DNA from 3 places in the Nocardioides imazamoxiresistens genome. Region 1 is predicted to be linked to each of the others. Evidence: riboswitches for the same ligand, from Rfam matches in the RefSeq annotation. Region 1 holds a riboswitch; each other region holds the start of a gene.
The links. A riboswitch is a leader RNA that binds a small molecule or an ion and turns the genes downstream of it on or off. The one in region 1 is predicted to bind cobalamin.
Positions count from the first base shown of each region.

Region 1 (9,599 bases):
TGAGCAGCGGCGTCGCGGCGCCACGCCACGAGGGCGTTGCGCGGCCGGCCGCCGACCGTGGGAGCGGCGGCCGCGGCGAGCAGGCCCGCGAGCCGCGCGCCCGGCAGGTTGAGCACGTCGTCGAGGCGGGCGGAGGCCCAGCCGAAGCGCTCGTAGCGTGCCGAGCGGTGGCCGACCATGGCGTCGAGGGTGTTGGCGGCGCGGTGCGCCAGCAGCCCCGGCGCCCCCGCCACCGCACCCCACACGAGCGGTGCCACGACCGCGTCCGAGGTGTTCTCCGCGACGGACTCGATGGTCGCGCGGGCCACCTCGGCGGCGGTGAGGTCCTCGGTGCGCCGGCCCACCAGGTGGGTCAGCCGCTGCCGGGCGCCGGGCAGGTCGCCAGCTTCGAGCAGGGCCTGCACGGCGGCGGCCTCGCGGTCCAGCGACCGGCCGCCCAGCACGGTCCAGGTGGCGACGGCGACCGTGACGGTGGTGCGTACGCCCGAGCGCTCCCGGCCCTGCGTCACCGTGCCGAGCAGCGCGGCGCCCCCGACCAGCACGGCGGCGTGGGCGGCGCCGCGACCGCGGGCGTCGGCGTACCACCCCCGCTCGAGGCGCGCGGCCAGCGAGCCGAACCCGGCCACCGGGTGGCCGCGGCGCGGATCGCCCAGGGCGAGGTCGGCGGCGTGGCCCAGCAGCAGCCCGAGGGCGACCGGCGCGCTCACGGGCGGGCCGCGGCGCCCAGGTCCGGCACGCCCAGGTCCGGCACACGCAGGTCCAGCACGCCCAGCGCGCTCAGCAGCCGCCGCGTGGTGGCCGGGCGGCGGGCCGCGATCCGCACCCAGCTGGCGTCCAGGCCCGGGAAGGTGTCGGCGCGGCGCACGGCCAGGCCGTCGGCGCGCAACGCGTCGCGCACGCCCGCGCCGGGACGGGCGAGCACGAACGGCGCGCCGCCGGGCACGTGATGCACGCCCAGCTCGTCGAGGCCCCGGGTCAGCACGAGCCGCCAGGCGGCGAGCTCGCCGGTGCGGCGGGCCGCCTCGGCGACGGCGTCCGGACCGACGCAGGCGTGCAGCGCGGCGATGGCCGCCGCGGAGACCGACCACGGTGTCTGCACGGCGCGCAGCTCGGCCAGCACGGCCGGCTCGCCGAGCACGTAGCCGGCCCGCACCCCCGGGATGCCCCACAGCTTGGTCAGGCTGCGCAGCACCAGCAGGCCGGGCACCGGGGCGTCGGCGAGCGTGTGGCGCCGGTCGGGCACGGAGTCCATGAACGCCTCGTCGACCACCACGAGCCGGCCCGGCCGGGTCAGCGCCCGCAGGGTCGCCGCCGGGTGCACCCGGCCCGTCGGGTTCGTCGGGTTGCCGACCACGACGAGGTCGGCCTCCTCGGGCACCCGGGACGGGTCGAGCGCGAAGTTCTCGGAGGCGTGGGTCAGCACGTGGTGCACCGTGTGCCCGGCCGCGCGCAGGGCGACGTCGGGCTCGGTGAACTGCGGGTGGACGACGACGGGGTGGCGCCAGGCGCGTGCCCGGGCGACGAGGGTGAACGCCTCGGCGAGCCCGGCGACGGCCAGGACCTCGTCGTCGGCCCGGGAGTGGTGGCGTGCGGTCGCGGCCTGTGCGGCGCGTACCCGACCCGCGTCCGGGTAGGCCCCCGCGTCCTCCAGCGACGCCCGCAGCGCGTCGGCCAGCCACGGCGGCGGTGGACCGTCGTAGGTGTTCACCGCCAGGTCGACCAGCGGCCGGCCCGTCGCGTCGGAGGTCTCCACGTCGCCGTGGTGGCGCAGCGGGTCGGCGGGCGCGACCTCGGGTCGCGGTACCTCCGGTAATTCTCGACTACCGGAGGTACCGCGACCCGAGGTGCCGAGGGCGCCGGGGGAGCCGGGGGAACGCCGGTACGCCGTCGCCGCGGCCGCCGCGTCCGCGAACCGCTGGGCCAGGTGCGGGTGCCCGGCCCAGTGCACGTGCAGGTAGGACGCGTGCAGGGTCGGGCCGGCGAAGCCGTCGGCGGTGCGGGGGTGCGAGGCGGTCGGCTCCAGCACCCACGCCGGGGTGCCGCCGGCGGCGGGCTCCACGCGCGTGCGGTGGAACTCGTGCCCGGTCACCGTCTCCCCCGGGCGACCCAGCAGGGTCGGCTCCGTCGAGGTCGCGCTGCGGTAGGCGAGCGTCAGCCGCGGCGACATCGCCGCGGTCGCGGCCACCGCGCCGACCATCGGGGCGTGGTCCAGCGTCTCGGTCAGGTAGAGCAGCCCGGCGCACTCGGCGACGGTGGGCACGCCGGCGGCGACCGCGGCGCGCAGGTCCTCGCGCAGGGCGGCGTTGCGGCTCAGCGCCGCGGCGTGCACCTCGGGGAACCCGCCGCCCAGGTAGATGCCCTGGACGTCGTCGGGCAGCCGCTGGTCGTGCGTCGGGTCGACGACGACGACCTCGCAGCCGGCAGCGGCGAGCAGCTCGGTGGTCTCGGCGTAGGTGAAGGTGAACGCCCGACCGCCGGCGACGGCCACGCGCGGGCGAGCGGCGGCGCCGGCTCCCGGGCCCCGGACCTCGGCGGTCGGGTCCCACGCCGGCGCGTCCAGCGGCGGGGCGGAGCGGGCGATCTCCAGCACGGCGTCCAGGTCGACGCGCTCGGCGACCTGGTCGGCGAGGCGGTCCAGCGCGGTGGCGGCGTCGGCGCGCTCGGCGGCGGGCACCAGCCCGAGGTGGCGCGACGGGGCGACGATGTGGTCGTCGCGGCCGAGGACGCCCAGCACGGGGATGCCGGTGGCGGCGACCGCGCGGCGTACCTCCTCGGCGTGCCGCGGCGAGCCCGCCTTGTTGAGGATCACGCCCGCCACCCGCACGCCGGGGTCGAAGCCGGCCAGCCCCGCGACGACGGCGCCGATGGTGCGCGAGGCCGACGAGATGTCGACGACCAGCACGACGGGGGTGTCGGTGAGGGTCGCGACGTGTGCCGTGGAGGCGAAGCCGTCGCCGCCGATCTGGCCGTCGAAGAGACCCATCACGCCCTCGACGACCGCGACGTCCGCGGCGCGCGGGGTGCGCGAGCCGTGCAGCAGCAGCGGCACGATCCGCTCGACGCCCACGAGGTGCGGGTCGAGGTTGCGGCCCGGGCGGCCGGTCGCGAGCGCGTGGTAGCCCGGGTCGATGTAGTCGGGGCCGACCTTGTGGCCCGAGACCTCGAGGCCGCGGCGGGCGAGCGCGGCCATGAGGCCGGTCGCGACCGTGGTCTTGCCGTGGCCCGAGGCCGGGGCGGCGACGACGACGCGGGGCAGGGCGCTCACCACTCGATGCCCCTCTGGCCCTTCTGGCCGCGGTCCATCTGGTGCTTGACCTTCGTCATCTCGGTGACGGTGTCGGCGGCCTCGACCAGGCGTGGGTGGGCGCGGCGGCCGGTCACCACGACGTACTGGCGCCCCGGCCGGTTCGACAGCGTCTCGACGACGTCGTCGACGTCGACCCAGCCCCACTCCATGGGGTAGGTGAACTCGTCGAGCACGTAGAGGTCGTGACGCTCCTCCGCGATCCGGCGCTTGACCTCCGCCCAGCCCTCGGCGGCGTCGCGGGCGTGGTCCTCGGCCTCGCCGGCCTTGCGCGACCACGACCAGCCGGCGCCCATCTTCTGCCAGTCCACCGGGCCGCCCTCGCCGGTCTCGCGGTGCAGCTCGCCGAGGCGCTCCAGCACCGTCTGCTCGCCGATGCGCCACTTCGCGGACTTCACGAACTGGAAGACCCCGATGTCCCAGCCCTGGTTCCACGCCCGGACCGCGAGCCCGAACGCGGCGGTCGACTTCCCCTTGCCGTCGCCGGTGTTGACCATCAGCAGCGGCAGGTTGCGGCGCTGCGCGGTGGTCAGGCCGTCGTCGGGCACGACCAACGGCTTGCCCTGCGGCATCAGGCCACCCCCTGCCGACCCGTGGCGCCGCCGCGACCCGCGGCCACCGTCAGCACGTCGGCGCTGACCTCGTCGACGGGCAGGTACGCCGCCCGCAGCGACGTCGCCAGCCGCTCGGCCAGCCGCAGCCGGAACGGACCGGACTCGCAGTCCACCACCACGGTCTCGACCCCCTGGTCGGCCAGCCACTCCGCCACCCGGCGCGAGCGCTCCACCGGGTCGTCCCCGGCCGTCGCGCGACCGTCGGTGACCAGCACCAGCAGGGGGCGGCGGCGCGGGTCGCGCAGCCGCTCGCGGCGGATCACGTCGGCGGCGGCCAGCAGGCCCTCGGCCAGCGGGGTACGCCCGCCCGCCGGCAGCTCCTCGAGCCGTCGGGCCGCGACGTCCACCGACCCGGTCGGAGGCAGCGCGACGTCGGCCTCGTGGCCGCGGAACGTGACCAGCCCGACCTTGTCGCGGCGCTGGTAGGCGTCGAGCAGCAGGCTGAGGATCGCCGTCTTGACCTGCTGCATCCGGCGACGGGCCGCCATCGAGCCCGAGGCGTCGACGCAGAACAGCACGAGGTTCGACTCCTTGCCCTCCCGCACGGCGCTGCGCAGGTCGTCCGAGCGCAGCACCAGGGCGCCGCCGCGGCGACCGCGGTCGAACTGGCGCGGCACCGCCGCGCGCACCGTGCCGACCAGGTCGATCCCGGCGCCGCGCCCCGGGGTCGTGCCGATCCGACGACCGGTCGAGGTGATCGCCCGCGAGCGTCGGCCCGCCTCGCCCTCGCCGGTGCCGGCGACGCGCAGCAGCCGGGGCCGGTACGGCGCCCCCGCCCCGACCGTCGTGCCCGCCCCGGCGGGGGCCGGGACGCCGCCGTCGGTCGAGTCGTCGGACGGGTCGTCGGTCGAGTCGTCGGTCGGGGCGTCGGTCGGGGCGTCGGTCGGGGCGTCGGACGGGGCACCGTCGGCGCGGGAGTCGGGGCTCGTGTCGGCGCGCTCGCCGCCGTCCTGCGGCGGCGCCTGGCCCGGGCCCGCCTCGGGCTGCTGGGGCCCGTCGGTGCCGTCGGTGCCGTCCGCGCCATCGGCGCCGTCGTCGGGCCCCTCGTCGGGCCGCGGCGGCTCGGGGTCGGGCTCGTCGTCGCCGAGCAGGCGGTCGAGCAGGTCCTCGTCGATGCCGGGGGCGTCGAACGGGTTGCGGCGCCGGCGGTGCGGCAGCGCGAGCAGCGCGGCGGCGCGGATGTCCTCGCGCAGCACGTGCCGGCGCCCGTGCCAGGCGGCGTGGGCCACGGCGGTGCGGGCGGTGACGATGTCGGCGCGCAGGCCGTCGACGTCGAACGCGGCGCAGATCTCGGCGATCTTCTGCAGCGCGCCGTCGCCGAGCAGCACGTCGGCGACGAGCGCCTGGGCCGCGGCGATCCGGTCGCGCAGGTCGGCCTCGGGGGAGGCGTACCCCTGCGCGAAGGCCTCGGGGTCGGCGTCGAACGCCAGCCGGCGGCGCACCACCTCGGTGCGCAGCGCGGGCTCGCGGGGAGCGGCGACCTCGACGGTGAGGCCGAAGCGGTCGAGCAGCTGCGGTCGCAGCTCGCCCTCCTCGGGGTTCATCGTGCCGACGAGCACGAAGCGCGCGGCGTGCACGACCGAGACGCCGTCGCGCTCGACGGTGGCGCGGCCCATCGCCGCGGCGTCGAGCAGCAGGTCGACGAGGTGGTCGTGGAGGAGGTTGACCTCGTCGACGTAGAGGATGCCGCGGTGGGCGCGGGCGAGCAGCCCGGGCTCGTACTCCGCCACCCCCGAGGACAGCGCCTTCTCCAGGTGCAGGGAGCCCAGCAGCCGGTCCTCGGTGGCCCCGACGGGCAGCTCCACGAGGCGCACGGGTCGGGTCTCGACGGACGCGTCGGCGGCGAACGGGCCGTCGGGGGAGAGGCCCGCGTCGCGGGGGTCGGAGGAGAACCGGTCGCCGGCCACCACGTCGATGGGCGGCAGGACGGCGGCGAGGGCGCGCACCGCGGTCGACTTCGCCGTGCCCTTCTCGCCGCGCACGAGGACGCCGCCGATCTCGGGGCTGACGGTCGTCAGCAGCAGGGCCAGGGTCATGTCGTCGGAGCCGACGACGGCCGTGAAGGGGTAGTGCTGTGGCATGTGGGGCTCCCGCTCGCTCTGCCATCGGATGGACGGTCGCGAGGCCGGTCTTCGGACTTCCACCCGTACGCACGAGTGGTCACCGCAGCGGGCCCTGTGCCGGACTTGCACCGGCTTCCCAGATTCTCCCCGCACGCCCGGTTGTCTCTCCGGCACGTGCCCACGGGGCACCTCACGACGGCGCCACCCTAGCCCCGGGGAGCGCGTCGCCCGGAGCCGGTCCGCGGCCGGTGGACGGCGGGACCGCTCACCGGTCGCGCGCCAGACTCGCCGTACGCGCGCCGCCCGGCCCGCGGGGACGGAGGCGGCGCGATGGGCAGCACACGACGGGTCCTGGTGACCGGGGCCAGCATCGCCGGCCCCGCGGCCGCCTTCTGGCTGGCGCGCGCCGGGTTCGAGGTGACCGTCGTGGAGCGGGCACCCGAGCTGCGCGAGGGCGGGCAGAACATCGACGTGCGCGCCACCGGGCGCGAGGTGCTGCGCCGGATGGGGCTCGAGCAGGCGGTCCTCGACCGCAACACCGGCGAGGTCGGCACCCGGTTCGTCGACGAGGACGGATCGGTGCTCGCCGAGTTCGACGTCGACGGCTCCGAGGACTCCGACGGTCCGACCGCGGAGCTCGAGATCCTGCGGGGTGCGCTCGCGCGGGTCGTGGCCGACGCGTGCCCGGAGACCGTGCGGTGGCGCTTCGGCGCCCAGGTCGTCGAGGTCCACGACGTGGCGGACGCCGACCGGGGTGTCGAGGTCGTGCTCGACGACGGCAGCCGCGAGACCTACGACGTGCTGGTCGTCGCCGAGGGCGTCGGCTCGCGCACCCGCGCGCTGGTGCTGGGCGAGGAGCCGCAGGAGGACCCGCTGGGGATGTACGCGGTCTACGGCACCATCCCGCGCACCGACGCCGACGACGACTGGTGGCGGATCCTGCACGCGCCGGACTCGCGGCAGGCCGCGCTACGACCCGACGACGTCGGCACGATCCGGGCCAACCTGAACTTCCTGGCCGACGGCCCGGTGCTCGCCGACCTGGACCACGCCGGTCGGCTCGCCGCCATCCGCGAGCGCTACGCCGGCGTCGGCTGGGAGGTGCCGCGCATCCTCGACGGCTTCGACGCCGCCGACGACCTCTACGTCGACTGGCTGCGCCAGGTGCGCTGCCCGACCTGGCACCGCGGCAGCACGGTGCTGCTCGGCGACGCCGCGTGGTCGCTGACCCCGCTCGGCGGCGGGGGCGCCTCGCTCGCGCTGGTCGGTGCGTACGTCCTCGCCGCCCACCTGGCCGACGTCGAGGAGCCGACCCGCGACGCCCTGGCGAGGGCGTTCGAGCGCTACGAGGAGTGGATGCGCCCGCTGGTCGAGGACGCGCAGGACCTGCCACCCGGCGTGCCGCGCCTCGCCGCGCCCCGCACGCGGGCGGGCGTGCAGGTGCTGCGCTGGGGAGTGCGCGTCGCGGCCTCCTCGCCCGTGCGCGCGCTCGCCCAGCGCGTCACCCGCGGACCGCAGGCCGAGCGGGAGCTGCCGACGCTCGAGGTCTGATCCCGCCTCCGATCCCACCCGACCCGTCCGGCGGGTTCCGGGGACACCGGCGGCCGCGCCCTGCGACGGTGGAGCCCGTGAGCCGGACCTACGCCGACTTCCTCCCGCTGCCGCTGGACGGGTGCCCCGTGCCCACGACCACCTGGTTCGACTGGCGCGGCCGGCGGGTGCACGTCGCCCGGGCGCCGCGACCGGGGGCGCCGCGGGTGCTGGGGATCCACGGGGCGGGAGGCCACGTCGGGGCGCTGTGGCCGTACGCCGCGCTCGCGGCCCGCGACGACGTCGAGGTGGTCTTCCCCGACCTGCCCCTCTACGGCCGCACCGTCGAGCCGCGCCCCGGCGCCGTCCGCTACGACGACTGGATCGACCTGCTCTGCGACCTGGTGCGGGAGGAGAAGCGCACCGACCCGCGTCCGCTGGTCCTGCTGGGCGCGAGCATGGGCGGGATGCTGGCCTACGAGGTCGCCGCCCGCACCGGTCTCGTCGACCACGTCGTCGCGACCTGCCTGCTCGACACCGCCGACCCCGACGCCCGGGCCGCGGCCGCCCGCTTCGGCCCGATGGGTCGGTACGCCCCGTGGCTGCTCGCCGGGTGCGCCGGCCGCAGTCCGCTGGGCCACCTGCGGGTGCCCGTCGGCTGGGTCGCCGACCTGGGCCGGATGAGCCGCGAACCCGAGCTGTCGCGGCTGTGCGCCACGGACCCCCTCGGCGGGGCGACGCGGGTCCCGCTCGGGCTGCTGGCCAGCTGGTTCCGCCACGTGGCGCCCGCGCCGGAGGCGTACTCCGCCTGCCCCGTCACGCTCGCCCACCCCGCCGCCGACACCTGGACCCCGATCGAGCTGGGCGTGCGGTTCCTCGACCGCGTCACCGGGGCGCCGACGCGGCTGGTGCCGCTGGAGGGCTGCGGGCACTTCCCGGTCGAGCAACCCGGCCTCGACGTGCTCGTCGCGACCGTGCGCGAGGTCGTCGACGCGCTTCGCTAGCCTGCCCGTCGTGCCCCTCCACTTCGTCGTCGCCGCGGTGTGCCTGCAGGACGCCGACGGCCGCGTGCTGACCGTCCGCAAGCGCGGCACCGAGCGCTTCATGCTGCCCGGCGGCAAGATCGAGGCGGGCGAGACGCCCGAGCAGACCGCGGTGCGCGAGATCGCGGAGGAGATCGGCGTCGAGCTGCGCGACCTCGCCCTGCTGGGGGTCTTCGAGGGCGCGGCCGCGAACGAGCCGGGCGCCAGCCTGCACTCGACCGTCTTCACCGCGACCACCGACGGCGAGCCCGCCGCGGCCGCGGAGATCGCCGAGGTCCGCTGGGTCGACCCGGCCGCGCCGCCGGCGGGCCTGCCGCTCGCGCCGATGCTGGAGGAGAACGTGCTGCCCCTGCTGGTGCGCCCGTGATCACCGTCGTCGGCATCGGCGCCGACGGCTGGCCCGGGCTGCCCGAACGGCACCGCGCGACCGTCCGGGGCGCCGAGGTGCTGCTCGGCGGCGCCCGCCACCTCGCGCTCGTGCCCGACGCGGCCGGCCAGGAGCGGGTCGCGTGGCCCTCGCCGCTGCGGGCCGGACTGCCGGAGCTGCTGGAGCGGTACGCCGGCCGCGCGGTCGTCGCGCTCGCCTCCGGGGACCCGCTGCTCTCCGGGGTCGGCACCACGCTGGCCGAGGTCGCCGGTGCCGACGCCGTGCGGGTCGAGCCCGCGGTCTCCTCGGTCGCCCTGGCCGGCGCCCGGATGGGGTGGCCGACCGAGTCGCTCGTCGTCGTCAGCGCCGTGGCCCGCGACGTGCGCCGCGTGCTGCGCGAGCTCGCGCCCGGGCGCCGGGTGCTCGTGCTCTCCTCCGACGCCACCACCCCCGCCGACCTCGCCGCCCTGCTCGCCATGAGCGGCTGGGGCGCCAGCACGCTGACCGTGCTCGGCGACCTCGGCGCCGCCGACGAGTCCCGCGTCGAGGGCACCGCCGCCGCCTGGGCGGACGAGCCGCCGGCGTTCCCACGGCTCAACGTCGTGGCGCTCGATGCCCGCGCGGACGCCCCGGTGGTGGTGTCCTGGGCCGCCGGCCTGCCCGACGACGCGTTCGAGC
Region 1 covers NZ_JAVYII010000006.1:115,811-125,409, forward strand. Annotated here, with positions in the region: gene RDV89_RS14330 (cobalamin biosynthesis protein) at 1-707, opposite strand, end outside; gene cobBC (bifunctional hydrogenobyrinic acid a,c-diamide synthase/histidinol phosphate aminotransferase CobBC) at 704-3,268, opposite strand; gene cobO (cob(I)yrinic acid a,c-diamide adenosyltransferase) at 3,262-3,876, opposite strand; gene RDV89_RS14345 (magnesium chelatase subunit D family protein) at 3,876-5,999, opposite strand; cobalamin riboswitch at 6,025-6,189, opposite strand; gene RDV89_RS14350 (FAD-dependent monooxygenase) at 6,312-7,532, shown strand; gene RDV89_RS14355 (alpha/beta hydrolase) at 7,610-8,515, shown strand; gene RDV89_RS14360 (NUDIX hydrolase) at 8,526-8,921, shown strand; gene cbiE (precorrin-6y C5,15-methyltransferase (decarboxylating) subunit CbiE) at 8,918-9,599, shown strand, end outside.

Region 2 (9,599 bases), on a different contig from region 1:
CCTCGCGCGGCGGCGGCTCCAAGGACACGTGGGTGCTCGCGGGCCCCGGCGGCGGCCAGCGCCGCGCGCAGGTGCAGCGCCAGGTCACCTCGACCAGCGCCCCGGTCACGGCGGGCCCGGCGACCCAACCGGTCCCCGTGCTGGTGGAGCAGGAACAACAGCAGCAGCAGGACAGGGACGACCAGCGGGACGACCAGCGGGACGACCAGAGCGACGACCGGGGAGACGCACCGTGCTGAGCCGCATCGCGGAGTCCATGTTCTGGATCGGCCGCTACGTCGAGCGCGCGGAGGACACCGCCCGCATCCTCGACGTGCAGACCCAGCTGATGCTCGAGGACCCGACCGTCGACGAGACCGCGACCTGTCGCACCCTGCTCTCGATCATGGGCGTGCCCCACGACGAGGACACCGAGGTGAACCGGCAGACGATCCTGGAGCTGCTGGCGTACGACGCCCAGGCACCCGCCTCGATCGCCTCCGCGCTCGGCGCGGCCCGCGAGTCCGCCCGCCGGGCCCGCGAGACGCTCTCGGAGCCGATGTGGGAGGCGGTCAACACGACGTGGCGGGCCCTGCCGTCGGGTCGGTTCCGCAGCCTGCGGCCCCCGGCCGTGTTCGGGTGGGTGCGCGACCGCGCGGCTCTGGTCAACGGCACCGCCGAGGCCACCATGACCCGCGACGAGGGCTACCAGTTCCTCGTGCTGGGCCGCAGCATCGAGCGCGCCGACATGACCGCCCGGCTGGTCGCGACCGCGGCCCTGACCAGCTCCAGCGCCGCCTCCGCGTGGACCACCACGCTGCGCGCGTGCGGAGCGTACGAGGCGTTCCTGCGCACCTACCGCGGCCTCGAGACCGACCGCGGCGCGGCGGAGTTCCTGCTCCTGGACCGGCTCTTCCCCCGCTCGATCGTGCACTCGATCAGCCGGGCGGAGCAGTGCCTCGACAACCTGGAGTCCGGCGGCTCGCGCGCCGGCTTCGGCAACGACGCGCAGCGCCTGCTGGGCCGCACGCGCGCGGACCTGGAGTACCGCTCGCTGTCCGACGTCGTGGCCAACCTGCCGGCCGAGATGGAGCGGCTGCAGTACACCTGCGCGGCGGCGACCGACGCGGTCACGCGGCGCTACTTCGCCGGCGCCGAGGCGACCGAGTGGCACGGAGGGGGAAACCTGTGAGCATGCAGCTGCGGATCAGCCACACGACGGGCTACGAGTACGACGGCAAGGCCGTGACCTCCTACAACGAGGCGCGCCTGACCCCGCAGACGTCGGCCGAGCAGATCGTCGTGCACACCCGCCTCGACGTCTCGCCGACCCCGTGGACGCACACGTACCGCGACTACTTCGGCACCCAGGTGACGTCCTTCGAGGTCCTCGACCCGCACGACGCGCTCACGGTGCAGGCGCACGCGACGGTGCACACGCACCGTGCGCCCCTGCCCGCGCCGTCGCTGGCCTGGGCCGACCTGGCGGCGCCCGAGGTGGCCGACGTGCACACGGAGTACCTCGTGCTGCCCGAGCTCGTCGCGCCGCCGGAGGACTTCGCCGCGCGGGTGCGCGAGGTCGGCGCCGACGCCGCGACGCCCGGCGAGGCCGCCCGCGGGGTGTGCGCCCTCGTCCACGCCGACGTGGCCTACCGCCCCGGGTCGACCGAGGTGACCAGCAGCGCCGCCCTCGCGTGGGAGCAGCGCAGCGGGGTGTGCCAGGACATGGCCCACCTGACCATCGGCGGGCTGCGGACGCTGGGGATCCCGGCGCGCTACGTCTCCGGCTACCTGCACCCCTCGCCCGACCCCGAGGTCGGCGCGACCGTGGCCGGGGAGTCCCACGCGTGGGTCGAGTGGTGGGACGAGGGCTGGCACGCCTTCGACCTCACCAACGACGAGCCCATCGGGGACCGGCACGTGGTGATCGCCGCGGGGCGCGACTACGCCGACGTACGCCCGCTCAGCGGCATCTTCGCCGGCGCGCGCACCTCGCGGATGTTCGTCGAGGTCGAGGTCACCCGGCTCGCCTGACGTTCGCGACGAACGCCCGGATCCGCTCGGGGTCCTTCACGCCGCGGACCGACTCGACGCCGCTGGAGACGTCGACGCCCCAGGGGCGCGCGACCCGCACGGCGTCGGCCACGTCGTCGGGCCCGAGGCCGCCGGCCAGCAGCCAGCGACCCTCGGGACGCCGGCCCTCCAGGGCGGCGAGGTCCCACCGCCGACCCGACCCGGGCACCGGCGCGTCGAGCAGCAGCACCTCCTCGCCCCAGGCCCCCACGGTCGTCGCGCTCGGGTCCGCGGTCGCGTCGGCCGGGGTGGCCGCGCGCCACACGCGGGGGTGGGCGGCCACGGCGACGGCGAGGTCCTCGCGGGTGTACGCCCCGTGCAGCTGCAGCACGTCGGCGCCGATCGTGCGCGCCACGTCCACGGCCTCGAGCACCGGCAGGTCCGCGACCACCAGCACCCCGTCCACCCCGTCGGGCACGACCGCGAGGACCGCCGCCGCCTCCGCGACGGTGCGGTGGCGGGGGCTGCGCTCGCAGACGACGACGCCGACCGCGTCGGCGCCGGCGTCCACGGCGACGCGGGCGTGCTCGGGGGTGTCGAGGCCGCAGATCTTGACGTGCACGCGAGGACGCTAGCCCGCGGGCCTCAGACGAGGTCGCCCAGGTGGCCCGTGGACTCCGCCAGGCGCCGCTCGACGCGCAGCACCGTCGACTCGTGCTCGGGGTCGGCCGTCATCGCGGCGGCCAGCCGGGCGTGCGGCAGCGCGTCGGCGAACTTCGACTGCCGCTCGAGGCTGCGCGCCAGCGCGTGGCGCGCCCAGTCGTCGCTGGGGTTCTCCTCGACGAGCTCGCGCAGCTGCGCCTCGGCGCGCTGCAGCTGGGCGCGCAGGAGGTAGGCCCACGCCCGCAGGCTGCGCAGGCCGTAGTTGCCCGGGTCCAGCTCCAGCGCGGGCTCGACCAGCTCCAGCGCCTCCCTCGGCGCGCGGCGGGCCAGCAGGTCGTAGGCCGCCCGGTGCGCACCCGACGGGTCCTGCGCCTGGCTCGGGAAGACCAGGGCGGGAGCCTGCAGCTCCAGCTCCGTCCCGAGGTCGATCCGGCGGTCCTGCTCGTCCATCACGGGGGCTCCTCTCGCTCCGTCGGGTGCAACGTGCGCCGACCGGCCCCCATTCCCCTATCCTGACCCCTGCGGATGGGCTGGCCGGGCGGCCGCGGCCTCCTCCACGGCGTGCCGGGGAGGGGTCGAGGAAGGTCCGGGCTCCACAGGGCGAGGTGGTGGGTAACGCCCACCCGGGGTGACCCGCGGGACAGTGCCACAGAGAACAGACCGCCTCCCGGCTCCGGCCGGGCGGCAAGGGTGAAACGGTGGTGCAAGAGACCACCAGCGTTCCGGGCGACCGGAACGGCTCGGTAAACCCCACCTGGAGCAAGGTCGAGAAGTCCGTGTCGCGAGACACGGACGCGCGTGCGTTCGAGGGCTGCCCGCCCGAGCACGCGGGTGGACTGCACGAGGTCGTCGGCAACGGCGGCCCTAGATGGATGGCCGCACATCGGTGCCCGGCGACGGGCCCGAGGACAGAACCCGGCCTACAGGCCAGCCCGTCCGCACCCGGGGGTCCGACCCACGCACGATGCCATCGGCGACGGGCGATGCTGCGTCCACGCCCGCCTGGCCGCGGCCGGCATCAGCCGGGCGGCAGGAACCGCACCCACGGCCGACCGGTGGCCGGATCGTGACCCACGACGGAGCGCACGTCGTAGACCTCGGCGATCAGCGCCTCGGTCAGCACGCTCGTCGTCGGACCGTGCGCACGGAGCCGTCCTTCGACGAGCACGGCGACGCTGTCGCAGAACTGGGCCGCCAGGTTGAGGTCGTGCAGTGCGACGACCGTGGTCACCGGCAGAGCACGGACCAGGGCGAGCAGCTCGAGCTGGTGGCTGATGTCGAGGTGGTTCGTGGGCTCGTCGAGGAGGAGCTCCGTCGGCTCCTGGGCGAGGGCTCGCGCCAGCTGGGTCCGTTGCTGCTCACCGCCGGACAGCGTGCGCCAGGTCCGTCCGCGCAGGTGCCCGATGCCGGCAGCCGCGCAGGCGGCGTCGACGGCCGCACGGTCGGCGGCGCTCGTCGGGCGCCATGCACCCTGATGCGGTACCCGGCCCAGCGCCACGACATCGGCGACCGTGACGTCCACGTCGGTCTGGGCGTGCTGGCCCATGGTGGCCAGACGCCGGGCGAGGGTGCGCGACGGCCATGCCGACAACGGTCGCTCGTCGAGGCGCACGACGCCGGAGCTGGTGCGCCGGACGCCGGCCAGCAGACGCAGGAGCGAGGACTTGCCCGATCCGTTCGGTCCGAGCAGCCCCAGGGTCTGTCCCGGTTCGACGTCGAGGGTGACGCCGTCGACCACGGGACCCGCACCCGCGTGCCAGGAGACCCCGTGGGCGTTCAGGCTCACCGACGCCTCCTGCGCCACAGGATCACTGCGAAGGCAGGGACGCCGACGAGCGCCGTGACGACACCGACGGGGAGCTCCTGCGGCGCGATCACGACGCGGGCGAGGGCGTCCACCCACACCAGCAGGACCGCACCCGCCAGCGCGGTCGCCGGGAGCAGCCGTCGATGGCCCGGGCCGACGACGGCGCGGGCTGCGTGGGGCAGGACGAGCCCCACGAACCCGATGGCTCCCGCCGCGGCGACCACGGCCGCGGTCATGGCGGCCGTCAGCAGGAGCAGAGCGAGCCGCGAGCGGACGACCGCCACCCCCAGCGAAGCCGCCGCTTCCTCCCCGAAGGTGAAGGCGTCCATCACGCGCGCCCCCGCCCAGCACAGTGCCGTTGCGAGGCTCACGACAGCTCCGACGAAGACGACGTCGTCCCATCGAGCGCCGCCGAGGGAGCCGAGCAACCAGAACAGCACGCCCCTGGTCTTCTCCGGATCAGCCGAGGTGAGGACGACGAAGGAGGTCAGGGCCGCAAACAGCTGCGTCCCTGCCACACCGGCCAGGATCAGGCGGTCTGGCGAACCCCCGGCGGCGTAGCCGAGCATCGCCACGAGACCGAACGCGACGACGGCACCGACGAACGCGCCTCCGGACAACCCCACCGAGCCGGCGCCGAGACCGAGGACGACGACGAGCACGGCGCCCGTGGAGGCTCCCGACGAGATGCCCAGCACGTAGGGATCCGCGAGGGCGTTGCGCAGCAGCGACTGCAGCACGACCCCGGACACCCCGAGACCGGCGCCGCAGGCGGCGGCGAGCAGGCTGCGTGGCAGTCGCAGCTCCCACACGATGCCCTCACGGATCCGCGACAGTCCCGCGTCGGCTCCGCCCAGCCGGTCACGAACGACGGCGACCACCTCGCCGACGGCCAGATCGGCGGGCCCGATCGTGATGGCCACGGCCACCGAGACCAGCAGCAGCGCCGGGCCCGCCGACCAGAACAGGAGCTCGCGCGCGGTGACCGCGCGCCCGGGACCGGGCCGGCGCCCCGACCCGATCCCTGCTCCTGGCTGCGGCACGTCGACCCCTGCGCTCAGGCGACGCCGTAGACGACGAAGTCGTCGAACAGCTGCCACAACGTGCCGGACTCCTCGAAACCCGCCTGGGCGAGCGTCGCGAGCCGGAAGTCGACCGCCGTCGAGGCCGACGGAGCGCGGCCCGCGAAGCGCCGGTGTCGCTCCTCCACCAGGTCCTTCATGCCCGGAAGCTGCTCGAGCGCCGCCCACCATGCGTCCCACGCCTCGGCGCCTTCTTCGAAGGCCGCCGCCTGGGTGCGCTCGTCGTGCAACGCCGCCCATCGTCGGAGGTGCGGCGTGCGGGAGTCGTAGCGGAGGTGGTCCCCGTCGAGCAGGAGACCGCCGGTCGGCAGTGCCGTGTGCGCCGTGCCGTAGGCCCGCACCAGCTCGTCCGGTGAGAGCCAGTGCAGAGCAGTGGTCGAGACGACCGCGTGCGGACGACCCCCGAGACGAGCGGAGGCCGCCTCGACCCATGCGTCGTCGGCGACATCGGCGTCGAGCAGAGCGACCCGGTCTCCGTACGTCGCCGTGCCGGCGTGGGCCACGGCCAGGAGCGCCGGGTCGAGATCGATGCCCACCACGCGTGCTCGCGGGAAACGATCGAGCACCCGGACGGTCAACGAGCCCGGGCCGCAGGCGAGGTCGACCACGCGGAACCCGGAGCCGGTCGAGGCCTCCACCTGCAGGGCGAGGGCGTCGAGCATCGCCGCGAAGCGCTGCTCCCGAGCGGCGATGTAGGCGGCCTGTTGATCGTCCCAGCGCCGCAGGAGCCCGCGCAGGTCCGAGCGGTCGTGCAGCTCGGCCGGGTTCACTCGACCAGGCCCAGGTCGCGCAGGCCCTGCGCCAGCTGCTCGATGCCCGTCACGTTGCGGATTGAGGGGTCCATGGTGGTGCCGTCCAGAACGATGTAACGCTGCTCCTGCACCGCCGTCAGCCGACTCGCGACGGGGTCCGACTCGAGGAACTCGATCTTCTCCGCCGCGCTGTCGCCGTCACCCCCACGGCCCAGGTCGGCCAGCACCAGCACGGTGGGGTCGCGCTCGAGGACGCTCTCCCAACCGATCTCGGGCCAGTACTGCTCGGCGTCCTCGAAGGCGTTCGTCGCACCCACGGCCCGCGTCATCAGGCCGGGCGCCCCGCAGCAGCCGGCCATGTAGGGCGCTGGAGTGGCGGCGTACCACCAGGCCATGGTCACGTTCTCCGCGCCCAGGTCCACGGTCGCCTCCTCGGCACGGGCGCTCAGCTCGGAGACCAGCTCGTCTCCCCGCTCCCGGACGCCGAAGAGGGTCGCGACCTCCTCGATCTCGGCCCACTGGTCCTCGAGGGTCAGCGCGCGGGTCTGCTCGGCCTCCTGACCACTGCACTCGCTCGGCGACTGGTACGTCGGCACGCCGAGCTCCTCGAAGCGGTCCCGACCGGCGATACCCTCGTCGGTGAAGGTGTAGTCGAACGTGGTGTAGACGAGATCGGGCTCGACGTCGAGGACCGTCTCGAACGACGGGAACTCGGTGTCGAAGGCCTCGACGCCCTCTCGCTCCTCCTCGAGCTCCGGGAGGACGTCGTCGTCGCTCATCGCGTACGACGCGATGCGGTCACCGAGCCCGAGGGCCAGGAGCAGCTCGACGGCGGGTTGGTTGACGGCGACCGCGCGCTCGACGGGCGCCTCGACACGGACCTCGCGGTCGCAGTTCACGACGACGACGGGGGCCTCGTACGGCTCCGCATCGCCGGCGTCGGAGCCGCCGGTGTCCGAGCTGCAGCCGGCGAGGCCGCCGGCGACGAGGAACGTGACGGCGAGGACGCGCAGGCACTGGGTCGTCTGCCGGCGAGCCGGTGACGGCGCCAGGAGGGCGCGTGGGGACAGGGAACGAGTCATGAACGACCTTCTCGACCGCAGACCCGGATCGCGGGGCCCGACGATGATCGCGCGACACGGACGGCCACGGAACCAGCAGGTCTTCGGACTCGGGTTCCACCGAACGGGACGCCTTCCCGGATCACTCCAGTGGCCTCGTGCCCCGCCGTCACCCACACCGCTGCGCGTCAGCTCCGGACTCACACCGGATTCCCTGGCCCTCTCGGGCTTGACTGGCGCGAGCATGCTAGCGGTTCGCGACGACCGGCGACAGTCGCTCCCGTTGCCGTCGACGGAGGACCCGCTCCCACTTGGCGTGAACCACAAGATGTGGGACTTACATCGGCGTCATTCACCGTATATGGTGCCGCTTGCAGCTGGTTCGACCCGTCCTCCAGGCGGGTCGTCGCAAGAGGGAATCCGGTGGGAGACCGGAACTGCCCCGCAGCGGTGAGTGGGAACGACCTCCGTCACACAGCACTGGGCCCGACGGGCCTGGGAAGCGACGGACAGTAGGCCGAGCGCGACGCCCACGAGTCCGAAGACCTGCCAGTGCCTCGCCCCCGAGGGGCGAGGGTCCGCGACCCCGAGGGAGGGTCGGAGGATCGAGACCGGCAGGTCGGGTGGCATCTGGCCGCCCTGCCTGCCGACGGTTCCGACCTCCCGTGCCTCCCCTCTCGCGGACGCTCCCCGACGTCCGTACACGAGGGTGGGAGACGCCACATGGCAACACATCACGACGAGAGCACCGGCAGGTCCACCGAGATCACGGTGGTCAAGAGGGACGGCACCCGCGCCGCCTACGACGGGTACGAGATCGCGCGCTCCATCGAGGAGGCCGCAGCGGGTCTCGACCACGAGGTCGCCCGCGCGACCCAGCTGCGCTCGGAGCTCGAGATCACGCTCTTCGACGGCATCACCAGCGAGCAGCTGGACGAGGCGGTCGTGCAGGTCGCGCTGCAGAACGTGAAGGACGACCCGGCCTACGACACGATCGCCTCGCGACTGCTCGTCAAGAGCCTCTACAAGGCGATCTTCGGCGAGGGCGTGACCCGCGACGAGGTGCGCGCGTTCGGCGGCGAGGCGTTCGTGGCCTTCGTGGTCCGCGGCGTGGAGCTGGACCTGCTCGACGCACGACTCGGCCGGCTGTTCGACCTCGAACGCCTCGGCGCGGCGCTCGACCCGGATCGCGACGACCTGCTGCGCTACGTCGGGGTGCAGACGATGCGCACCCGCTACATGATCGTGGCGCCCGACGGACGTCCGCTGGAGATGCCCCAGTTCTTCTGGATGCGGGTGGCCATGGGCCTGTCGTTGAACGAGGACGATCCGACCGCCGCGGCGATCCGCTTCTACGACAAGATGTCGCGCCTCGAGTACCTCGCGGCCGGCTCGACGCTGGTGAACGCGGGCACCTCCTACAGCCAGCTCTCCAACTGCTTCGTGATGCAGATGGAGGACGAGATCGAGCACATCGCCAAGTCGGTGCGCGACGTCATGTGGCTCACCAAGGGCACCGGCGGGATCGGGCTGTCGGTCACCAAGCTCCGCGCCGAGGGATCCCACATCCGGTCCAACAACACCACGTCGACCGGCCCGATCCCCTTCATGCACACGATCGACTCGACGCTGCGGGCGGTCAGCCGCGGCGGCAAGAAGTTCGGCGCGCTGTGCTTCTACATGGAGAACTGGCACCTCGACTTCCCGGCGTTCCTCGACCTGCGGCAGAACTCCGGGGACCCGTACCGCCGCACGCGGACCGCCAACACCGCGGTGTGGATCAGCGACGACTTCATGAAGCGCGTGGACGCCGACCTGCCGTGGTACCTGTTCGATCCCGCCGACGTGCCCGACCTCTCCGAGCTCACCGGCAGCGCGTTCTCGCGGCGTTACGCCGAGTACGCCGCCCTGGCCGAGGCCGGCGAGCTGCGCCACAGGAAGGTCGGTGCCCGCGAGCAGTTCAAGTCCATCCTGACCTCGCTGCAGTCGACCTCGCACCCGTGGCTGACCTGGAAGGACACCATCAACACCCGTGCCCTCAACCAGAACACCGGCACGATCCACCTCTCCAACCTCTGCACGGAGATCTGCCTGCCCCAGGACCGGGACAACGTGTCCGTGTGCAACCTGGCCTCGATCAACCTGGCCCGGCACGTCGACGGTCGCCGTCAGGCGGCGCGCGTGGACTGGGAGCGGCTGGCCGAGTCGGTGCGCCTGGCCGTGCGTCAGCTCGACAACCTCA
Region 2 covers NZ_JAVYII010000009.1:57,908-67,506, forward strand. Annotated here, with positions in the region: gene RDV89_RS17785 (circularly permuted type 2 ATP-grasp protein) at 1-239, shown strand, start outside; gene RDV89_RS17790 (alpha-E domain-containing protein) at 233-1,171, shown strand; gene RDV89_RS17795 (transglutaminase family protein) at 1,174-2,013, shown strand; gene RDV89_RS17800 (phosphoribosylanthranilate isomerase) at 1,997-2,614, opposite strand; gene RDV89_RS17805 (tetratricopeptide repeat protein) at 2,638-3,105, opposite strand; RNA gene rnpB (RNase P RNA component class A) at 3,182-3,594, shown strand; gene RDV89_RS17815 (ABC transporter ATP-binding protein) at 3,674-4,441, opposite strand; gene RDV89_RS17820 (FecCD family ABC transporter permease) at 4,438-5,505, opposite strand; gene RDV89_RS17825 (class I SAM-dependent methyltransferase) at 5,520-6,314, opposite strand; gene RDV89_RS17830 (ABC transporter substrate-binding protein) at 6,311-7,378, opposite strand; cobalamin riboswitch at 7,436-7,607, opposite strand; cobalamin riboswitch at 7,719-7,925, shown strand; gene RDV89_RS17835 (ribonucleoside-diphosphate reductase subunit alpha) at 8,081-9,599, shown strand, end outside.
Region 2: linked by a shared signal. The riboswitch ahead of RDV89_RS17830 (ABC transporter substrate-binding protein) and the one ahead of RDV89_RS14345 (magnesium chelatase subunit D family protein) in region 1 are both predicted to bind cobalamin.

Region 3 (9,599 bases), on a different contig from region 1:
GGTCCCGTCGGCGTACAGCACCGTCTTGCCGCCGTGGCGCACGACGTGACCGGCGGTGTCGGCCTCGAAGACGAGGTCGGTCAGCGCGGCGCCCTCCTCGGTGCCGGCGCCGGTGTCGAGGACCTGGAAGCCCTCGCTGGTGGTGACCATGACGTGGCGGTCGTCGCCGGCGGCGTTGAGGCGGGTGAACTCCTCGGAGTCGAAGTCGCCGACGACCTCGAGGGTCTCGCCGTCGAGCACGAGGATGCCGCCTTCGTAGGCGACGGCGAGGCGCGGGCCGGGCGACGCCGGCGAGCTCGTGGAGCCGCTCGTGGCGACGTCCGTGGCGTTCTCGTCGGCCTCGCCGGAGGAGCAGGCCGCCAGCGTCGTGAGCGCACCGAGCGCGATCGCCGTGACGCTGAGGCGGAGGGGGTGGGAGTGGCGCAAGGTCTCTTCCTTCTGGTGGGTGGTGGTGGCCCTCATGCGGACAGGCCGTCGGTGATGCGCTCGGTGTTGACGCGCATCATGGTGAGGTAGTCGGGGGCACCGCCGTCGGGTGCCGTGAGCGACTCGGTGAACAGCTCGACGACGTCGACGTGGACGTCGGCCTCGCTGGCGAGCGCCTGGACGAGCCGGTCGGGCGAGGACGACTCGGCGAAGATGGTGGGCACGCCGGTCTCCTCGACGGCACCGACGAGGTCGGCGAGGTCGGAGGCGGACGGCGCCGCCAGGGTCGTGCCGCCGGGGATCACGGCGCCGACGACCTCGAAGTCGAAGCGATCGGCGAGGTAGCCGAAGACGTGGTGGTTGGTGACCAGGGCGCGACGCTCGGCGGGGATGGACGCGAAGGACTCCGTCATCTCGGCGTCGACCTGCTCCACCTCGGCGCGGTAGTCGGCGGCCTGCTCCTCGACCACGCCGGCGTCGACGCCGTCGAGGTCCGCGAGCACCGGGGCGAGCGCGTCGACGACGTCGAGGACGCGGGCGGGGTCGGTCCAGAAGTGGGAGTCGGGGGTGCCGGCCGCGTCGCCCTCGGCGTACTCGAGGACCTCGATCACGTCGCCCGCCACGAAGGTCGGCACGTCCTCGTCGGCCGCGGCGTCGAGGTGCTGCTGCAGCCCCTCCTCCAGACCGAGGCCGTTCGAGACCACCAGGTCGGCCGAGCGCAGCCGGGCCGCCTCCTGCGCCGAGATCTCGAACGAGTGCGGGTCGGCGTCCGGCTTCATCAGCGTCATCACCTCGACCTCGTCGCCGACCAGGTTCTCGACGACGTCGCCCAGGATGTTGGTCGAGACGACGACGAGGGGGCCGTCGTCGGAGCCGCCGACCGCGCAGGCGCTCAGCGAGCCGGCGGCGACGAGCGCCGCGGCAGCGAGGGTGGTGGCTCGGGTGATGGCTCGGGTAGTGGCAGGGCGGCGCACGTCAGCGTCCCGTCTCGGCGGTGAACGCCGGCTCGTCGAAGGTCTCGAAGGTGCGGGCGACGCGGGCGCCGTCGGCGAAGTCGATCTCGAACAGGCGCCGCTCGACGGGCCCGCTCAGGTACGCCCGCTGCTGGTCCGCCAGCAGCGCCGGCGCGCGGCCCCCGGCGACCGACGTGGCGACCAGCGGGTCGGTCTCGGCGAGCACCGCACCGTCCTCGCCGTCCATCACGAGCACGCGCCCGTCCGCGGTGAGCGCGAGCAGGTGCTGCTCGGCGTCGTCGACGGCCGTCACCGACACCAGCGGCTCGGGGGCGGGCAGCAGCGTCCACGAGCGCTCGCGGGTGTCGAGCAGCCAGATGCCCTCCTCCCCGGCCAGGGCCGCGACGGTGGGGCGGCCCTCGCGGTTGTCGAGGTCGCTCGCCGCGGGCGCGGTGGTGCCGTCGGGGTACGGGACCCGCTCGACGACCAGCTCCTCGTCCTGCACGTGGGCCAGGAGCGCGCCGTCGGCGCAGCCGAGGACCGCGCCGACGCGGGTGGTGATCGTGCCGGCCGGGTCCACGCACGCCTCGGTGAGGCCGGTCGGCTCGCCGTCGGAGGTGTACGCATCCACCTCGCCGTCACCGGTCGTGACCAGCGCGAAGGACCCGACGGGCACGACCAGCCCGGCGTGCGCGCCGACGTCGAGGCGGAACCGCTCGTCGATCTCGCCCTTCGACAGCTGCTCGGTGTCGAGGAGCACCGCCTCGCCGGATTCCGGGAAGAACAGGCCGGTGCCGCCGGTCGTGGAGAGGTTCGTGGTCGCGACCGTGGCCGTGCCGCCGCCCTCGACGGCGCCCAGCAGCTGCGGGTCGGCGCGGTAGTAGTGGAAGTGGTCCACGTGGTCCCAGGTCCACCGGCCGCTGTCGACGATCTCGACACCGGCGTCGGTCTGCGCGAAGAGGTAGCGCCCGTCGGTGGTCATCGCGGTCGGCGCGCCGATCTCGCCGAGGTCGGTGACGCTCTCGTCGAGCAGGTCGAGGTGGCTGACCGCGCCCGACGGCGCGATGGTGGTCAGCCCGAGCTGCGGCTCGGAGACCTCGGCGGCGCCGGCGACGGCGCCGTGGCCGTCGCCGCCCGTGTCCGAGGCGTCCGAGGCGGCGGCGTCCTGCGCCTCCTCGGGCTCGGAGGAGCAGGCGGCCAGCGTGAGGGCGAGGACGCTGACGACGGCCAGGCTGGGGATGCGGGAGCGCACGGAGGTCCTTTCGGTGCGGTCGGGGGCGGGCGGAAGAGGGGCGGGGAGAAGGACGGCTCAGGCCGGCGAGCCGGCCCGCTCGGCGGTGGCGGCGACCGGCTCGGGCGTCGTCGCGCTCGGCGGCACCACGCCCCGGTGCTCGTGGGGTCGGCGCCACGAGCGGATGCCGTCGAGGGCCGAGCGCAGGAGCCACGAGACGCACGCGATGGCGATGGCCGAGCCCGCCACGGACGCGCCGGCGGCGGTCGCCGCGTGCCACGAGACGAGCAGCCCGACGAGGACGGCCAGCACGCCCAGCGCCGCGGCGAGGGCCATCCGCGTGGGGATCCGCGCGGTCCAGTGCTGGGCCGCGACGGCCGGCGCGAGCAGCAGACCGACGACCAGCAGCGAGCCGACGGCCTGGTAGGAGGCGACGACGGCGAGCGTGACGAGGCCGACCAGGGCCGCCTGGGCCACGCGGGGCGCCAGGCCCAGCACGGACGCGATCCGCGGGTCGACGGCCAGCGCGACGAGCGAGCGGTGGGCCAGCGCGGCGACGAGCAGCCCGAGGGCGGCGGCGCCGGCGAGGAGCACGAGGTCGAGCGGCGCGATCGCCAGGATGTCGCCGAAGAGGATGGCGGTCGCGTCGGTGGCGAAGCTGCCGGAGTGCGACACGATGATGACGCCGAGGGCGAGCATCGCGACGAACAGCAGGCCGATGCTGGTGTCGTAGGACAGCCGGCCGCGCCGCTGCAGGACGCCGATGCCCAGGCTCATCGCGACGGCGCTGACCGCCCCGCCCAGCATCGCCGGCCAGCCGAGGACGGTGGCGAGCGCGACGCCCGGGAGCATCCCGTGCGCCAGCGCCTCCCCCAGGAAGGCCATGCCGCGCACGACCACCCAGGTGCCGACGACGCCGCACAGGACGGCGACGAGGCTGCCGCCGAGCAGGGCGCGCTGGAGCAGCTCGAGCGAGAACGGCTCGAGGAGCGCGTCGTGGAGGAAGGTCACGGCGGAGGACGCTAGACGGAAATGGGAATGATTATCAAACTGAGTTACGGTGCTCCGGTGATCGACGCCCCCGCCGCCTCCCCCCGCACACCCGACGTCGCGCCGACCGTCGCGCGACTGCGCGACGTGCACGTCGTCTTCGGCCTCCGCCCGGCCCTGTGCGGCGTCGACGTCGACGTCCGGGCGGGCGAGGTGCTGGCGGTCGCCGGGCCCAACGGCGCGGGCAAGTCGACGCTCCTCGAGGTGCTGGCGGGCACCCGCGTACCGACCGGTGGCACCCGTTCCACCGGCGCCGCGACCGCCTTCGTGCCCCAGCGGGCCGCCGTGCCCGACAGCCTGCCGATCACGGTGCGCGACGTCGTGACCCTCGGCGCCTGGGGCCGCCTCGGGCCCTGGCGTCGCCTCGACGCGACGGCCCGCGCGGCCGTGGAGGAGGCGCTGGGCCGGATGGGGGTCGCGGACCTCGCCCGCAAGCCGTACGCCTCCCTGTCCGGCGGTCAGCGGCAGCGGGCCCTGCTGGCCCAGGGCCTCGCGCGCGGCGCGGACCTGCTGCTGCTGGACGAACCGACGACGGGGCTCGACCGGGCCAGCGGTGACGCCATACGGGTCGCCGTGCGCGACGAGGCCGGGCGCGGGGTCGCGGTGGTCTGCGTGTCGCACGACCCGGTCGTGCTCGCGGAGGCCGACCGCGTGCTGCACCTCGAGGACGGCCGGGTGGCCACGCGCTAGGGTGGCGCCGCTGGTTCGCCCCGGCACCCGGTCGGCGGCGAGGCAAGAGGGAACCCGGTGCGAGACCGGGACTGCCCCGCAGCGGTGAGCGGGAACGACCGCCGTCATGAAGCACTGGGACCACAGGCCCTGGGAAGCGACGGCCAGTAGGGACACGCCGGCCCCCGAGCCGGTGCGTACGCCCGCGAGTCCGAAGACCTGCCAGCACCCCGCGCAGCGCCGTGCTCGCGGGTGGTCGGATGCCTCGAGGGCGGGCTCCACGACACGTCGGACCAGCGGTACGCGCGCGTGCGCCGTGGCGGTCCGGGTGCGCGTTCCTCCTCGTGGCGACGGCCTTCACCAGCTGTCCGAGGAAGAGACTCTGATGACGCACCGCACCCCCCGCCGCTCCCCCCGCCCCACCGCGGCCGGCGCCCTGGCGCTCGTGGCCGTGGCCGCCCTGACCGCCTGCTCCCCCGGCGGCTCCGGCTCCACCGACGCATCCGACGAGGCGCGGCTGCGCTTCGCGTACGCGTTCACACCGACCACCGCGCTGTCGCCGTACTCCGACGACGCCACCACCGCCTATGCCGCCGGCGCCACCGAGACCCTCGTCCGGCTCGACCCGGCCGGCCTGCCGGAGCCGTCGCTGGCGACCCGCTGGGAGCAGGTCGACCCGACCACCTGGCGCTTCGAGCTGCGCGACGACGTCGTCTTCCACGACGGCACGCCGATGACCGTCGAGACCGTCGTGGCCGCGCTCGACGCGGCCGCCGCGGCCGAGCCCGCTCCCCGCGCGCTGGCGGGCGGCACGATCGACGCCCGGGCCGACGGCGACGGCGCCGTGCTCGTCGCGACCGCGGAGCCCGACCCGGTCCTGGTGCAGCGCCTGACCTCGCCCGAGCTCGTGGTGCTCGCGCCCGACGCGTACGCCGACCCGGCCCGGCCGACGCCGGTGGGCACCGGGACCGGGCCGTACGAGATCACCGACACCGACCTGTCCACGAGCATGACGCTCGAGGCGAACCCGGACTACTGGGCGGGCACGCCCGCGCTCGACGGTGTCGACGTCACCTTCGTCGGCGACGCGGGCGCACGGCTGCAGTCGTTCCGCTCCGGGCAGGTCGACCTCGCGCAGGCGCTGCCCGCCGCGCAGCTCGACCAGATCGACGACGACCAGCTGCTGGCGGTGCCGCTGCCACGCACCGTCAGCCTGCACCTCACGCAGACCTCCCCCGTGCTCGCCGACCCGGGCCAGCGCGAGCTGGTGCGCGCGGCCGTGGCCGAGCTCGACCTCGCGGGCACCATCTACGCCGGGCGTGCCGAGCCGGCCGGCGGGCTGTTCAACGCCGCGGTCTCCGCGTGGGCGCAGGACCGGGACGAGCCCGCGTACCCCGACGCCGCCGCGGTGGCGGAGGCCGGGCCGCTGCGGCTGGCCACGTTCACCGACCGACCGGAGCTGCCCGAGATGGCCACCGCGATCGCCGACGCCCTGCGCGCCACCGGCTTCGAGGTCGAGGTCGTCGCCCGGCCCTACGACGAGATGGAGGCCGACTACCTCGACGGCGCCTACGACCTCGTCGTCATGAGCCGCTCGTACGGCCAGGACACGGCCGACCCGGTCGGCTACCTGCAGGCCGACTTCTCCTGCGGGGGCACCTACAACCTCAGCCGCTCCTGCGACCCCGACCTCGACGCCGAGCTCGCGGCGGCCCAGACCCTCGCCGACCCCGACGAGCGCGCGGCCGCCGCCGTCGCGGTCGAGCAGCAGGTGCTCGCCGACGTCTGGGCGGTGCCGCTCGTGCACGACGCCACCCAGTTCGGCTTCGAGGGCGTCACCGACCTCGCGGCCGACCCGTTCGAGCGCGCCGTCGTCACGCACACCACGAGCGTGCAGCGCTGAGGACGCAGGCGCTGGCGCGCTGGAGCGACGTCCGGCTCGCCACCCCCGACGGCACCCGCCTGCTCGGCCCGCTCGACCTGGAGGTCGCTCCGGGCGAGCGGGTCGCTCTGGTGGGTCCGTCCGGGGCCGGCAAGAGCCTCACCGCCCGGCTCGCCTGCCTCCCGGCGCCGGCCGGGCTGCGGCTCAGCGGCACCGTCACGGTGGCCGGGCGCTCGGGCCTGCTCGCCCAGGAGTCCGCGACCGCGCTCGACCCCAACGTGCGGGTCGGGCGCCAGCTCGCGCTGGCCGCACGACGCTCCCACCGCGGTCGCACCGCCGTCCGCGCCGCCGTGGCCGAGGTCCTCGACGAGCTCGGTCTGGACGCCGCCACGGCCGACCGGCACCCGACCCTGCTCTCGGGCGGCCAGCGCCAGCGCGCGGCCCTGGCGCTGGCGCTGCTCGCCGGCCCGGACCTCCTCGTCGCCGACGAGCCGACCTCGGCCCTCGACCCCGTCACGGCCGCGACCGTGGTCGACGCCGTGCGTCGCGCGCTCGAGCGCCGGGGGGCCGGGCTGCTGCTGGTGACGCACGACCCCGACGTGGCCGCCGGCCTGTGCGACCGCGTCGTGCACCTGCACGACGGTCTCGTGGTCCCCGCGCCCGCTTCTCCGGCCGCGCCGGACCGGGTCGGCCGGGCCGGCCGGGTCGGCCGGGCCGGCCGGGTCGGCCGGGCCGGCCGGGTCGGCCGGGTCGGCGCGGCGACCGCGAGCGCCGGGGTCGACGGGCTGCTGCGCTGGGACGGCGTGACCCGCACCTGGCCCCGGCCGGGACGCGCGCCCGCCGGCGTCAGCGACGTCACCGTCGCGGTGCGGCCCGGCGAGCACACGGTCGTGCTGGGCGCCTCCGGGGCGGGCAAGTCGACGCTCGTGCGCCTGGCCGAGGGCCGCGAGCAGCCCGTCGCGGGACGGGTCGTGGTCGGCGGCCGCGACCTCGCGGCCCGCGCGCGCGGGCGCCGCGTCTCCCCACCCCTCCTGCAGTCGGTGCCCCAGGACGCGGGCGGCTCGCTGACGCCGTGGCGCACCGTCGGGCAGCTCCTCGACGAGGCCCGCCGGCTCGCGCCCGACGCCCCCACGACCGCCGAGCTGAACGATGTCGCCCACCTGGACCCGGCCTGGTCCGACCGGCTCCCCGGCACGCTCTCCGGCGGGCAGCGCCAGCGCGTGGCGATCGCCCGGGCGCTGGCCGCCGACCCCCGCGTCCTCCTCGGCGACGAGATGCTGAGCGCCCTCGACGTGCCGCTGCGCGCCGCGCTGGCCGCGGGGCTGCGGGCGTACGCCGACGACCGCGGCACCACGCTCGTGCTGACCACCCACGACCTGCGCACGGCGCGCCACGTGGCCCGACGCGTCGTGGTGCTCGCGAACGGCGTGGTCGTCGACGACGGGCCGGCCGCCGTGCTGCTGGACCCCGCGGCCGACAGGGCGGCCGACCCCGGTCCCTCGCCCGATCTCGCCGCAATGCTGGCCGCGTCGGCCCGGGTCGCCGGGGTCGCCGGGGTCGCGCCGTGAGCGCCCTGGCCCGGGTGGCGGCGACCGTGCTCGGCCTCGTGCTGGTGGTGGCCGCGCTCCCCTGGCTCCGTGGCGAGGACCCCGCCGAGACGGTGCTGCGGGTGCGCTTCCGGGCCCGCGGCCGCGACCCCGAGGCCGTGGCCGCGCTGCAGGAGCAGCTGGACCTCGCACCCGACCCGGTCACCGGTGCGCTGCGGTGGCTCGGGGCGGCGCTGCGCGGCGACCTCGGCGAGAGCTGGGTGAGCGGGCGGCCCGTCCTCGACCTGGTCGCCCCGGCCGTCGCCGCCTCCGCCACGCTGGCCGCCGCGGCGCTGCTGGTGGCCCTGGTCCTGTGCGCGCTGGCCCTGGCGCTGCCGGTGCGGCGCGCGGCCCGCACGGGCGAGCCGGTACGCCCCGCGCTCGGCATCGCCGCGGTCGGCGTGGCGGCGCTGCCGGAGGTGATCGTGGGCAGCCTCCTCGTCGTCGGCGTCGCGGTGCACCTGCGGCTGCTGCCGCCCACCGGGTGGGACGGCTGGAGCAGCGTCGTGCTGCCCGCCCTGGCCCTCGGGGTCCCGGCGGCGGGACTGCTGACCCGGCTGCTCGCCGGGGTCGTCGACCAGACCCTGACCGAGCAGTGGGTGACGACGTGGCGGGCGAACGGCGTCGCGCCCCGCTCGATCGGCGCGGCGCTCGCACGTCGGGCCGTCGCCCGCGGGGCCGGGCAGGTCACCGTGGTGTGGATCGGGATGCTCGGCACGGCCGTGGCCGTCGAGAAGGTCTTCACCGTGCCCGGGGTCGGCACCACCGCCGTGCGGGCGGCCCTCACCCAGGACGTGCCCGTGCTGCAGGCCTGCCTGCTCGCGGTCGTCGGGCTGGGCCTGGTCGGGGCCGGGGTGGCGGTCCTCCTGCACCGGCTGCTGCTGGGCGGGGCCCGCGACCGGGACGACCTGGCCGCCACGACGACCGGGGGTCGGGGCGCACCGCGAGTGCTGCTGGCGGCCGCCGGGACGCTGGCCCTCGTGGTGGTCTCGGGCCTGCCGCGCGACGGGCGTACCTCCGACCTCTCCGCGCGCCTGGCCTCCCCCGGCCCCGCCCACCCGCTGGGCGCCGACGCCGTCGGCCACGACCTGTGGGGCCGCGTCGCCGACGCGACCGTGCTGACCGTCGGCCTCGCCCTGGTCGTCAGCGTCGCCGCGTTCGTCGTCGCGCTCGGCGCCGGCCTCGTGTGCCGCCGCCTGCGGGTCGGCGCGCTCGACGTGCTCGTGACGGTCCCGAGCACGGTGGTCGGGCTGGTCGTCGCCGCCGTGATCGGCCCGGGCCTGACGGGCGCCTGCGTGGCCGCGGCCGCGGTGGCCTGGCTGCCGCTCGCGGTGCACGTCCGCGCGCTCGTCGTGGAGGGCCGCGGGTCGGGCCACGTCGGCGCCGCCACCCGCCTCGGTCTCGCCCGGCTCCGCGTCGCCCGGGTGCACTTCCTGCCGGGGGTCCTCGGCCCGCTCGCGCTCCACGCGCTGGCCCGGCTGCCCCTCAACGCCGTGGCGATCGCGGGCCTCAGCTTCATCGGCCTCGGCGCGGACCCGGACGCCGCCGAGCTGGGCGCGATGCTCGCCGAGGGGCTGCGCTACCTGGAGACCGCGCCGTGGACCGTGCTCGTGCCGGGCGGCGCACTGCTGCTGCTCGGCGTCGCCTCGGGCGCCGCGCGGCCGCGCGGGCCCCTCCGACCGGAGGGGTGAGTCCGCGGCCCGCCATGAGATGGTTGTTGCATGTTGTTCGCAAGAAGGGCCGGGACGCGCCCGTGACCGCCCTTCACGCCGTCGTCGACACCGCCGCCCCCGCCGGTCCCG
Region 3 covers NZ_JAVYII010000009.1:91,486-101,084, forward strand. Annotated here, with positions in the region: gene aztD (zinc metallochaperone AztD) at 1-462, opposite strand, end outside; gene aztC (zinc ABC transporter substrate-binding protein AztC) at 459-1,400, opposite strand; gene RDV89_RS17960 (ABC transporter) at 1,402-2,631, opposite strand; gene aztB (zinc ABC transporter permease AztB) at 2,689-3,621, opposite strand; gene aztA (zinc ABC transporter ATP-binding protein AztA) at 3,679-4,350, shown strand; cobalamin riboswitch at 4,360-4,556, shown strand; gene RDV89_RS17975 (ABC transporter substrate-binding protein) at 4,715-6,232, shown strand; gene RDV89_RS17980 (ABC transporter ATP-binding protein) at 6,310-7,779, shown strand; gene RDV89_RS17985 (ABC transporter permease subunit) at 7,776-9,488, shown strand; gene RDV89_RS17990 (FecCD family ABC transporter permease) at 9,551-9,599, shown strand, end outside.
Region 3: linked by a shared signal. The riboswitch ahead of RDV89_RS17975 (ABC transporter substrate-binding protein) and the one ahead of RDV89_RS14345 (magnesium chelatase subunit D family protein) in region 1 are both predicted to bind cobalamin.